2 regions of the Pseudarthrobacter sp. TE9888 genome follow, and region 1 is predicted to be linked to the other one. Evidence: riboswitches for the same ligand, from Rfam matches in the RefSeq annotation. Region 1 holds a riboswitch; the other holds the start of a gene.

Region 1 (5,918 bases):
CGCCATCCGGCGCGTGGAAACTCTCAGGTCCCAGACAGAGCGGGGAGGAAATCCAATCTTTGCGACACCCCGGGTGCCGCTCGAACGATGGAGTTCCTCAATGACGACCCATTCCCCGACGTCCCCCGGCGGCGGAGCACCGCACCTGGAGCGGCAGCTCAGCAACCGCCACATCCAACTGATCGCCATCGGCGGCGCAATCGGCACCGGCCTGTTCATGGGTTCCGGAAAGACCATTTCGGCAGCCGGCCCCTCGGTGATCTTCGTGTACATGATCATCGGCTTCATGCTGTTCTTCGTCATGCGTGCCATGGGAGAACTGCTGCTCAGCAACCTCAACTACAAGTCCTTCAGCGATTTCGCCGCCGACCTGCTGGGCCCCTGGGCCGGCTTCTTCACGGGCTGGACCTACTGGTTCTGCTGGGTCATCACCGGCATCGCCGATGTCATTGCCATTGCAGGCTACTCCCGTGAACTGTGGCCCGGGGTGCCCCTGTGGATTCCCGGCCTGGCCACCGTCGCCATCCTGCTCCTGCTGAACCTCACCACCGTCAAGGCCTTTGGCGAGACGGAGTTCTGGTTCGCGTTGATCAAGATCGTTGCCATTGCCGCCCTGATCATCGTTGGCCTGTTCATGATCTTCTCCGGTTTCCAGTCCGACGCCGGACCTGCCACCTTCACCAACCTGTGGAGCCACGGCGGATTCTTCCCGAACGAGTTCATGGGCTTCGTGGCCGGCTTCCAGATCGCCGTCTTCGCCTTCGTGGGCATCGAACTGGTGGGCACGACCGCCGCCGAGGCCAAGAACCCTGAGCGGAACCTGCCCAAGGCCATCAACTCCATCCCCATCCGCGTGCTGCTCTTCTACGTAGGTGCCCTCATCATCCTGATGGCGGTCACCCCCTGGACCGAGTTCAGGGCAGGCCACAGCCCGTTCATCGCCATGTTCTCGCTGGCGGGCCTGGGTGCCGCGGCCACCGTGGTCAACCTCGTGGTGCTGAGCTCCGCAATGTCCTCCGCGAACTCCGGCATCTACTCCACCTCGCGTATGGTCTTTGGCCTTGCCCAGGAAGGCGACGCTCCGGACGTCTTTGGCAAACTGTCCCGCCGGAAGGTGCCCCAGAACGCACTGTTCCTCTCCTGCGTGCTGCTGCTCTCCGGCGTCGTCCTCATGTATGCGGGCCAGGACGTGGGCAAGGCCTTCGACATGGTGACCACCGTCTCCGCCGTCTGCTTTGTTTTTGTCTGGTCGATCATCCTGGCCAGCTACATCGCCTTCCGCCGCCGCCGGCCGCACCTGCATGAAGCATCGAAGTTCAAGATGCCCGGCGGTGTTGCCATGGTCTGGGTGGTCTTCGCCTTCTTCGGCTTCGTGATCTGGACCCTCACCACCCAGCCGGACACCCTGGTGGCCCTGCTGGTCACCCCGGTCTGGTTCATCCTGCTGGGCGCTGCGTGGTTCGTCCTCCGCCGCCGGCCCGCACACCAGGCCCGTTTTGCCACGTTCCAGGCTGAACTGCAGGCAGACCAGGACTTCACCGACGCCGCATCCGGCAAGGCTGTCCGTCCGGGTGCCGCCGCAGAAGCGGGGGAAGAGCGGGTCAAGCGGTGATCGGCACGGAAGCCCGCACGTCGCAGGCCGGCACGGCTGCGGCCGGGCAGCTCCAGTCCCTGGTGCCGGAAACGGGCAACGAATTCGTGCTGACGTTCCATTGCCCGGATGCCCTTGGCATTGTCCAGGCGGTGGCGGCGTACCTCCTGGAGCAGGAATGCTACATCGTGGACATCAAACAGTTCGGCGACAGGGCAAGCGGTCGGTTCTTCATGCGCGTCCACGTCACCTCACAGGTAGAGGTGGAACTCGACCGCCTCCGGGCCGGTTTTGAACAGGTGGCCCAGGAATGGCAGATGGACTGGCGCCTGGAACGCCATGGCCGCAAGCAGCCCATCCTGGTGATGGTGTCCAAGTACGACCACTGCCTCAACGACCTCCTGTTCCGCGCCCGCAGCGGTGAGTTGCCCGTCCGGATTGCCGCCGTGGTGTCCAACCACCCGGACCTGGAACCCCTGGCCGCCTGGCATGGTGTTCCGTTCCACCACATCCCGGTCACGCCGGACACCAAGGCGGAAGCCGAGGATCGCCTGCTGGAGCTGGTGGACCAGTACGCCGTTGAACTGGTGGTGCTGGCCCGCTACATGCAGGTGCTCAGCGATGAAGCCACTACGCGCCTTAGCGGCAAGGCCATCAACATCCACCATTCGTTCCTGCCCAGCTTCAAGGGGGCAAAGCCGTACCACCAGGCCTACGAACGGGGTGTCAAGACGGTGGGTGCCACTGCCCATTACGTCAACTCGGAACTGGACGAAGGGCCGATCATTTCGCAGCAGGTCATCGAAGTGGACCACACGTATTCCGCTTCGGACCTGGTTGCGGTTGGCCGCGACGCCGAATGCAAGGCGCTCACGAATGCCGTCCGCTGGCACGCTGAGGGGCGGATAGTCCTCTCCGGCAACCGGACGGTCATCCTCCGCTAGCTGCAGGCCCGTCCACGCTGCCGGCGCCCGCACTCCCTCCAATCGGAGGGGCAGGCGCCGGCAGTCGTGGCACCACATCTGAATAAGCCTTTCGAGCTGTGGCGGGAGAGTTCTCCCGGCCATCACCGGGCAGGCGCCGTAGGAGCAAATCCTCCCCAGGAATCTCTTAGGCCCATGTACCCCATGCCGAGCCACCCGTGGCCGGCCAAACCTGGAGTTCCTCATGACGATTCAATCCTTCATGGCATCAGCCGCAGCACCGATTCCCGTGGAAGGACAGGCCTCCGGTTCCGGGGCTGCGCTGCCAATCCGCATGCAGGTCAGACCCACCGAGGACCTTGCCGCCCTTGTCCAGGCACACGTACCAGCCGGCACGGCCCTGACGGTGACCTGCCTGCCGCGCCAGGGTGTGGGCCCCACCATCCGGACAGCCATCGAGCTTGCCTACCTCGGCTTCGAGGTTGTCCCGCATCTGGCCGCACGGAGTATCGAAAGCCGTGGCCAGCTGGCCGGTGTGGTCCGGAACTGCCACGATGCCGGCATTACCGAAGTGTTCGCCGTCGGCGGTGACGCTGGGGAACCGGCCGGACCCTACGACAGCAGCCTTCCGCTGCTGGCGGACCTCGCCGAGCTGTCCGGCGGCACCATCCGGGCCGGCGTGGCGGGCTACCCGGAAGCCCATCCCGGCCACAGCGAACTGCACATGCTTGATGCCCTGCTGGAAAAGCAGCACCTGGCCTCGTCCGTGGTGACGCAGCTGTGCTTCTCAGCCCAACGCATCCAGTGGTACGCCGAAACGCTGCGCCGGGAAGGGGTGAGGCTCCCTGTCTGGGCCGGAGTTCCCGGCGCCGTTCCCCGGGCGCAGCTCATCCGCGCCGCACTGAAAATCGGTGTGGGACCGTCCCTCAAATTCCTGAATCGCAGGGGCCCGCTCGGCCGCCGCCTGCTCAAGGACGGCCTCTACTCACCGCAGGCGATCATGGCGGAGCTGGAGGGCGGCGGGGCTGTGGAGGGTGTGCACCTGTACACGTTCAACAACCTCGCGGGCGCCGGCAGCTAGGGACAAGCGGCAGGGAAGAACAATGTGCCGCCCGCAAAGTTCAGCATGCTTAGTGTTTGTCCACATAGGATGGATAAGCACGGCAGCCCACCCGCTGCAGGTCGATTTGAATGAAGGTGACCATGGCCAGGCGCAGCAATCCCGCAGTACGAATCGCACAGGAAACCGCCCATAACGCAATGTTCGATGCCGACGGCAAACCCAAGCCCGGCGTCCACAATATGCTCCTGAAGGCAGTGCAGGTCCAGCGGCCCTTGGTGGTGGGCTATATCCGCCGGCTCCAGAAGAAGCATCCGCGGGCCACCGCAGCACAGCTGGCGGACATCGCGGAGCGGGACTACCTGCGGGCGGTGGCCGGCGGAGGTGCCCTGGTGGGCGCCACCGCCGTCGTCCCGGGTGTGGGCACCGTCGCGTCGCTGGGACTTTCCGCGGCCGCGACGGTTGGCTTCCTGGAGGCGACAGCCCTCTATGCGACGTCGCTGGCGGAGCTCCACGGCATTCGCCTCACCAACCCGGAGAAGGCCGGCACCATGGTCATGGCCATCATGCTGGGCGAGGAAGGAACCGCCCTCCTCGGAACGCTGAGCGGACAGGCGGCCGGTGGAGCAAAGCCCGCCGACGTCTGGGGAAATGTGCTGTCCAGGTCCTCTATCCCGGGGTTCGGCAGCGTCCGGAAGCGGATCCAGAACGCCTTCCTCAAGAACCTGCTCAAGCGGCAGGGCACCGCGCTGTTCGGACGGGCGCTCCCCTTCGGCATAGGGGCGGTTGTGGGCGGAGCCGGTAACCTCGTGATGGGCCGTGCAGTGGCCAAGAACGCCCGGGAGGCGTTCGGACCCATGCCGGACACCATCCCCGGTGAGCTGACCGCGGCTGCCGGGCCGGACAACTTGACCCTGGAAGGCAACATCCTTGGATCTCAACGCTGACGTAGGCCAATCATTCGGTTCCTGGACCGCGGGAGGCGATCCGGCGATGTTCCAGCTGGCCACGAGCGCCAACGTAGCCTGCGGCCTGCACGCCGGCGATCCCGTCACCATGCTGGATACCTGCCGGGCCGCCTACGACCTGGACGTCACCGTGGGCGCGCACCTGGGCTACCGCGATTTGGCCGGGTTCGGCCGGCGGTCGCTGGACATGAGCTTTGATGAGCTTTTCGGCGACGTGCTGTACCAGCTGGGCGCGCTGGACGGCGTCGCGCATGCCGTGGGTGCCTCGGTGGACTACGTGAAACCGCACGGTGCGCTGTACGACACTCTGATCCACGACGCCGAGCAGGCTTCCGCGCTCGTGGCGGCCGTGAACGCCTACGATCCCGGTCTGCCGATCCTGGGATTCCCTGGTTCGGAGCTGTTGAAGCAGGCCAAGGAGGCCGGCCACCCTGTATTCACCGAAGCCTATGCCGACCGTGCCTACTTCGCCGACGGCACCTTGGTGCCGCTGTCCAGGGAAGACTCCATGCTGGACGACGTCGACACGATCGTTGAGCGGGCCGTGCGGCTGGCAACAAAAGGCGAAGTGGTGGCCGTTGACGGTTCGGTGGTCAGGGTCCAGCCGGACTCCCTGCGCCTGCCCGGCGGCAGCCCCGCAGCCGTAGAGGCGGCGGCCCGTATCCGGGCAGGTCTTGAGGCTGCAGGCGTGGAGATGGAGGCTTTCGCGTAGAAGGCGGCGTGCTCCGGACTTCGGCGACGGACTCAAGGATTACCGACCCAGGGGCTGTGGACCCAGGGACTACACCCATCCACTACGGGCGTTGGACTGTCCACGGCTCGTCATCCCGACGGCACTAATGGCGTCGCGAGGAGCTCTGCCCAGAGCGGATCGTCAGCCGGCAGGTCGTTGAGGTCCACGTATCTGTCGTCGTCTGGTTCCCACTGCGGGAGGTTTTCGAGGCTGGCCTCCAGACAAGGGCAGAGGGAAGCGACGTCCCGTTGAAGCCACGGCGGCTGGATTCCCGGTGGCCAGTGGGTTGGTTCTGCTTCCCGGAGTTCGGGGTTGTAGTGCCTGCCTGTCGGTGAGGTCCAGCCGGGTGGTTCATTCTTGTTGGCCGGGTCGGGTGTCCATTGGCTGTGGTGTTTGAGTCGATGGTGTTTGGGGCAGAGCTGTGCCAGGTTGCTGACCTTGGTGGTGCCGCCGTGTTGCCAGGCGGTGAGGTGGTCTGTTTCGTTGTCGGGGGTTTTGTTGGTGCAGCCGGGGAAGGTGCATTTGGCGTCCCGCAGGCGGATCCAGTGTTTGATGGCCCCGGTGAGCCGGTAGTTTTTCCGGCCGATCTCCAAGGGTGCCCCGTCCGACGGGTCGACCAACACCCGGTAGAACGAGTTCGCCC
Region 2 (5,918 bases), 410 kb from region 1:
GGGCCGCCGCCACCACCGCGGCGTTGCCCGCATTGGGCACCACCAGGAAGACATCTGTTCCGTCTTCAGCAGCGGGACGGCGGTAGGTGATGAGGTCGTCGATGATGCCGCCGTCGGCGTTGCAGATCAGCGAGTACTTGGCCTTGCCCACGGCCATGGCGGAGATCTTGCCCGCCAGGGCGTAGTCGAGGAAAGCGGCAGCCTGCGGTCCGGTGACCCACACTTCGCCCATGTGGGAGAGGTCGAACAGGCCGGCGGTGTTGCGGACGGCGTGGTGTTCAGCCAGTTCGGAGCTGTACTTCAATGGCATCTGCCAGCCGCCGAAGTCGGTGAAGGAGGCGCCCAGCTTTTTATGTTCGTCGTACAGGGCGGTGTATTTCTCGGTCACGGTGCCGGTCCTTTAGTTTTCGAACTCTTCGAGCGGCGGGCAGGAGCAGATGAGGTTCCGGTCTCCGGCGGCGCCGTCGATCCGGCCCACCGGCGGGAAGTACTTGTCCTGCTTGTGGTGGGCAGGGAACGCGGCCTGCTCGCGCGGGTAGGCACGGTCCCAGTCGGAGCTGACGACGGCGGCTGCCGTGTGGGGTGCGCGGCGCAGGGGTGAGTCCGCCACGGCGAAGTCGCCGTTGGCCACCTGGTCGATTTCCTTGCGGATGGTGATCATGGCCTCGATGAAGCGGTCGATCTCGGCCAGGTCCTCGGACTCGGTGGGCTCCACCATCAGGGTTCCTGCCACCGGGAATGCCAGGGTGGGGGCGTGGAAGCCGAAGTCGATGAGGCGCTTGGCCACGTCCTCGGCCGTGACACCGGTCTTGGCGGTCAGTTCGCGCAGGTCCAGGATGCATTCGTGCGCCACCAGGCCGCCTTCGCCGGTGTAGAGCACTGGGAAATACTCGTTCAGCCGGGCAGCGACGTAATTGGCTGCGAGCAGCGCGGACTTGGTGGCCTCGGTCAGGCCTTCGCCGCCCATGAGCTTCACGTACGCCCAGGAGATCGGCAGGACGCCGGCCGAACCGAAGCGGGAAGCCGAGATCGCGACCCCGTGGCCTTCCTCATGCGCTGCCTTGTTGGCGTCGCCGGGCATGAACGGTGCCAGGTGGGCCTTGGCTGCCACGGGTCCGACGCCGGGTCCGCCGCCGCCGTGGGGGATGCAGAAGGTCTTGTGCAGGTTCAGGTGGGAGACGTCGCCGCCGAACTTGCCGGGCTGGGCCAGGCCCACCAGGGCGTTCAGGTTGGCGCCGTCGATGTAGACCTGGCCGCCGGCCGCGTGCACGGCGTCGCAGACCTCACGGACGTCCCCGTCGTAGACGCCGTGGGTGGACGGGTACGTGATCATGATGCAGGACAGGACATCCTTGTGGGCCTCGATCTTGGCCGTCAGGTCATCGTGGTTGATGGTGCCGTCCGCTGCGGTGGCGACGACGACGACCTTCATGCCGGCCAGGACTGCCGAGGCGGCGTTGGTGCCGTGGGCGGAGGCGGGAATGAGGCAGACGTTGCGCTGCTCTTCCCCGCGGGAGTGGTGGTAGCCGCGGATGGCCAGCAGGCCGGCGAGCTCGCCCTGGGATCCGGCATTGGGCTGGATGGACACCTGGTCGTACCCGGTGATCGCGGTCAGGTCCGCCTCCAGGTCGGCAATCAGTTCACGCCAGCCTTCGGTCTGGGAGTCCGGGGCGAAGGGGTGGATGGAGGCGAACTCCGGCCAGGAGATGGCTTCCATCTCGGCGGTGGCATTCAGCTTCATGGTGCACGAGCCCAGCGGGATCATGGTGCGGTCCAGCGCCAGGTCCCGGTCCGACAGCTTCCGGATGTAGCGCAGCAGCTGGGTTTCAGACCGGTGCGTGTTGAACACCGGGTGCTGCAGGTAGTCGGAGGAACGTCCGACGGCGGCCTCCAGTCCGAAGCCTTCAGCCGCGGCAACGGAGGCCCCAAAGACGTCCGCGACGTCGGCGACGATGGCCGCCGTCGTGGTTTCGTCGAGCGAGATGCCCACGGTATCGGCGTCGATGGAACGCAGGTTGATGCCGCGCGCTTCGGCATCGGCGACAAGCGCGGCAGCGCGTCCGGGGACGCGGACGGTAAGGGTGTCGAAGAAGCTCGTGTGCAGCACCTCCACACCGGCAGCTGCCAGCGAGGCCGCCAGCACCCGGGCGTGGCCGTGCGTCGTTTCCGCGATCGCCTTCAGCCCGTCGGGGCCGTGGTAGACGGCGTACATCGAGGAGACGATGGCCAGCAGGGCCTGCGCGGTGCAGATGTTGGATGTGGCCTTTTCGCGGCGGATGTGCTGCTCGCGGGTCTGCAGCGCCAGGCGGTACGCGGGCACCCCTGCGTCGTCCTTGGACACCCCCACCAGGCGGCCGGGCAGCGACCGCTCCAGGCCCTTGCGGACAGCCATGTAGGCGGCGTGCGGGCCACCGAAGAACAACGGGACCCCGAAGCGCTGGGTGGAGCCGACGGCGATGTCGGCGCCCTGCTCGCCCGGAGGGGTGATCAGGGTCAGGGCCAGCAGGTCAGCGGCCACGGTGACCAGCGCGCCGCGTTCCTTCGCCGCCGCAATAGTGGCGGACTGGTCCCAGACCCGGCCGGAGGCGCCGGGCTGCTGGAGCACGATCCCGTTGATGTCGCCGTCGGGCAGGCCGTTGGACAGGTCGGCGACCTCAACCTCGAAGCCGAGCGCCTCGGCGCGGCCCTTGACGATGGCGATGGTCTGCGGCAGCACGTCGATGTCCAGGACAGTCTTGCCGTCCGCTGCAGGCTTGGCCTTGTTGGAGCGGCGCATCAGCAGCACGGCCTCGGCCACGGCGGTGGCTTCATCGAGCAGGGACGCGTTGGCGATGGGCAGGCCCACCAGGTCCTGGACCATGGTCTGGAAGTTCAGCAGCGCCTCGAGCCGGCCCTGGGAAATCTCGGGCTGGTACGGCGTGTAGGCGGTGTACCAGGCCGGGGCTTCCAGCACGTTCCGGCGGATCACTGCAGGCGTGACGGTGTCGTAGTAGCCCTGGCCGATCAGCTGCACGGCCGTTTTGTTCTTGGCGGCGAGCCGGCGGAGTTCTGCAAGCACCTCAACTTCACTGAGTGCGTCCTGCAGGCGGAGTGCGGTTTCCTGGCGGATGACCTTGGGGACGGCGGTATCGACCAGTGCGTCGACCGTGCCGTAGCCAACGGCCTTGAGCATGGTGTCGATGTCATCCTGGCGGCGTGCACCAATGTGGCGGTCGACGAAAGTGGTGGGGGCTGGGGTAACCGACACGAAGGAACTCCATTTTGTTCAGGCGGCGCAGGGTACGCCACAGCTATCCGGGTCCCTCCCCGCTCTGTATTGGACCTGAGAGTTTCCGCGTTGCCTGCCTGGGCAGGAACCGCTTGCACCGTCGGTGAGCACAACAGTCATGCCGGCCCCTTCACAGGGGAACGGAAGCTGCCTGCTGCTTTCCAGAGGTGCCTCGCCGCGGCGGTACAGGGGCCTGTGAGATTCCCGGGGAGGATTTGCTCCTACGGCGCCTGCCTGTGCTTCGGGCAGGACTCTCCCGCCGCAGATCAAAGGCTATTCATTTGTTGCGATCATGACGGCCGATGACAGCCCTCACAACTCTCCATTGTCCTACGCCCCAACCCCTCCGGGCAAATGGTCGGGGCTACCTGCGGAGCCGCTCCAGGGCGGCCAGGAGCTCCTCCACATCGGAACCGGCGCCCGCCTCCGGGGCAGGCCCCACGGACAGCATGGCGTTGAAGTACAGCCCGTCCCCCATGTACAGGACAGCCTTGGCCAGGCCGGGTCCAACATCCGCCGCAATCTCATCCAGCCACCGTCGCTGGATGGCGGCGAACCGGCGCCGCGTCTCTTCATGCGCCACCTCCGCCAGGCGGGTGGCCGCCACGATGACACGGTCCAGCGGAGTGTCTGCCCACACCGAAGAACGGATGAAGTAGGCCGCAGCCCCTTCATCGGCCGAAGCCATCGCGTCGGCGTCTGCCCGGGCCAGGCCCTCCAACCGGTCCAGCAGCACGGCAATCAATGCTTCCTTGTTGGGAAAGTGGTAGAGCAGGCCGCCCTTGGACACGCCGGCCTTGCGGGCCACGGCGTCAAGGGTGGCGGCGCGCTCCCCCACGTCGATCAGCAGGGACTCGAAGGCGTCGAGGACCGCATCACGGGCGACAGGCTTTCGGGGCATGCCTCCCATCATGCCCTCAGGCGGGTCCGAATCGGGAATATGCCAGTTTCAAACTATACCGTCCAGACGGTACAGTTATGGAATGACGACCTCCATCAGCCCCACAGCAGTCCACGGGGACGGCACCCCCACACGCCGCCCATGGCGCGACTGGCTTGCGCTCGGCCTGCTGATGTTTCCCGTCCTGCTGGTGGCGGTGGACAACACGGCACTGACCTTCGCACTTCCCGCCATCTCCCAGGCCCTGGAACCCGGCGGCGTGCAACTGCTGTGGATCGTTGACGCCTATCCGCTGGTCCTGGCCGGCCTGTTGGTGTCGATGGGCAGCCTCGGCGACCGGATCGGGCGGCGGCGCCTGCTGGTCATCGGCAGCCTGGGCTTCGCCGGACTGTCCGCCGCCACGGCCTTTGCGCCCACGCCTGAGTGGCTGATCGCCGGCCGGGCCGCGCTGGGGTTCTTCGGCGCCATGCTGATGCCGTCCACGTTGTCGCTGATCCGCAACATTTTCCCGGAGCCCAACCGCCGGCGACTGGCCGTGGCCATCTGGGCCGCGGGCTTTTCCGGCGGCGCCGCCCTGGGGCCGATACTGGGCGGATGGCTGGTGGAGCACTTCTGGTGGGGCGCCGTCTTCCTGGTATCGGTGCCGCTCATGCTCCCCCTGCTGGCGCTGGGTCCGGCCCTCATCCCGGAATCGAAGGACCCCGCGCCGGGCAGGGTGGATGTCGCCAGCATCGCGCTCTCCATGCTGGTCATGGTGCCCGTGGTCTACGGCATCAAAACAGTGGCCACCGAGGGTCCGGGCGCTGCCGGGCTGGGCAGCATTGCCTTCGGCCTGGCCATGGGCGTTGTGTTCGTGCGGCGCCAGCACCGGCTGGAGCACCCGCTGCTGGACATGTCCCTGTTCCGGAACAAGGTATTCAGCATGGCCATCAGCGCCAATATCCTGGCCCTGTTTTCCTTCAACGGCTTCATCCTTTTCCTTGCCCAGCACCTCCAGCTCATCGGAGGCATGACCCCGTCCGCGGCAGGCGTCGCAATGCTCCCCGCGCTGGCGGCCACGGTGGTGGCAGGCCTGGTGGTGGTGCCGCTGGTCCGCAAGGTCCGCCCGGGGTTTGTCGTGGCCGCGGGGCTGTCCTTCAGCGCCATTGGCTACAGCATGGTGGCCTTCGGAAGCCATGGCGGCGGATCCGCGATGCTGCTGGCCGCACTGCTGGTCCTGGCGCTGGGCGTGGGCACGGCGGAAACCATCTCGAACGACCTCATCCTCGACTCGGCCCCGCCGGCGAAATCAGGCGCTGCGGCGGCGATTTCCGAGACGGGCTACGAGGTGGGCTCGCTGCTGGGGACTGCGGTACTGGGCTCCATCCTGACGGCGTCCTACCAGCAGCACCTGCGGTTGCCGGCAGGGCTGAAGGAAATGCTGCCCGGCAATTCGCTGCACAACGCCAGCGAAACGCTGGCCGGCGCGGTGGACGCAGCCAACCTGCTGCCGGCGCCGCTCGCCGGAGCCCTCAAGGACGCCGCGGCGGCCGCCTTCGATTCCGGAGTGCACGTCACGGCGGCAATCGGGCTGGTGCTCATGGCGACGGCGGCAGTGCTCGCCGGCGTCATCCTCCGCAAAGTGCCCAAAGCGGTTTAGCGGAACATCCGCAGTATTGCCCGGACAGCAGGCAGGCGTCCGGCACCGCGGGATCCCTCGGCGCCGGACGCCCGTGTGGACCGTCCGCTACTTGGAGTCGGCCGCGGTGA

The links. A riboswitch is a leader RNA that binds a small molecule or an ion and turns the genes downstream of it on or off. The one in region 1 is predicted to bind glycine.
Region 2: another riboswitch for glycine. It lies ahead of gcvP (aminomethyl-transferring glycine dehydrogenase); the one in region 1 lies ahead of ACZ9J7_RS09260 (methylenetetrahydrofolate reductase).

The regions. Positions count from the first base shown of each region.
Region 1 covers NZ_JBWBRD010000002.1:1,845,677-1,851,594, forward strand. The annotation lists gene cycA (D-serine/D-alanine/glycine transporter) at 101-1,612, shown strand; gene purU (formyltetrahydrofolate deformylase) at 1,609-2,535, shown strand; glycine riboswitch at 2,628-2,726, shown strand; gene ACZ9J7_RS09260 (methylenetetrahydrofolate reductase) at 2,759-3,595, shown strand; gene ACZ9J7_RS09265 (hypothetical protein) at 3,718-4,521, shown strand; gene ACZ9J7_RS09270 (LamB/YcsF family protein) at 4,505-5,254, shown strand; gene ACZ9J7_RS09275 (HNH endonuclease signature motif containing protein) at 5,365-5,918, opposite strand, start outside.
Region 2 covers NZ_JBWBRD010000002.1:2,252,044-2,257,961, reverse strand. The annotation lists gene gcvT (glycine cleavage system aminomethyltransferase GcvT) at 1-388, opposite strand, end outside; gene gcvP (aminomethyl-transferring glycine dehydrogenase) at 401-3,247, opposite strand; glycine riboswitch at 3,440-3,537, opposite strand; gene ACZ9J7_RS11140 (TetR/AcrR family transcriptional regulator) at 3,633-4,169, opposite strand; gene ACZ9J7_RS11135 (MFS transporter) at 4,252-5,808, shown strand; gene ACZ9J7_RS11130 (Dps family protein) at 5,896-5,918, opposite strand, start outside.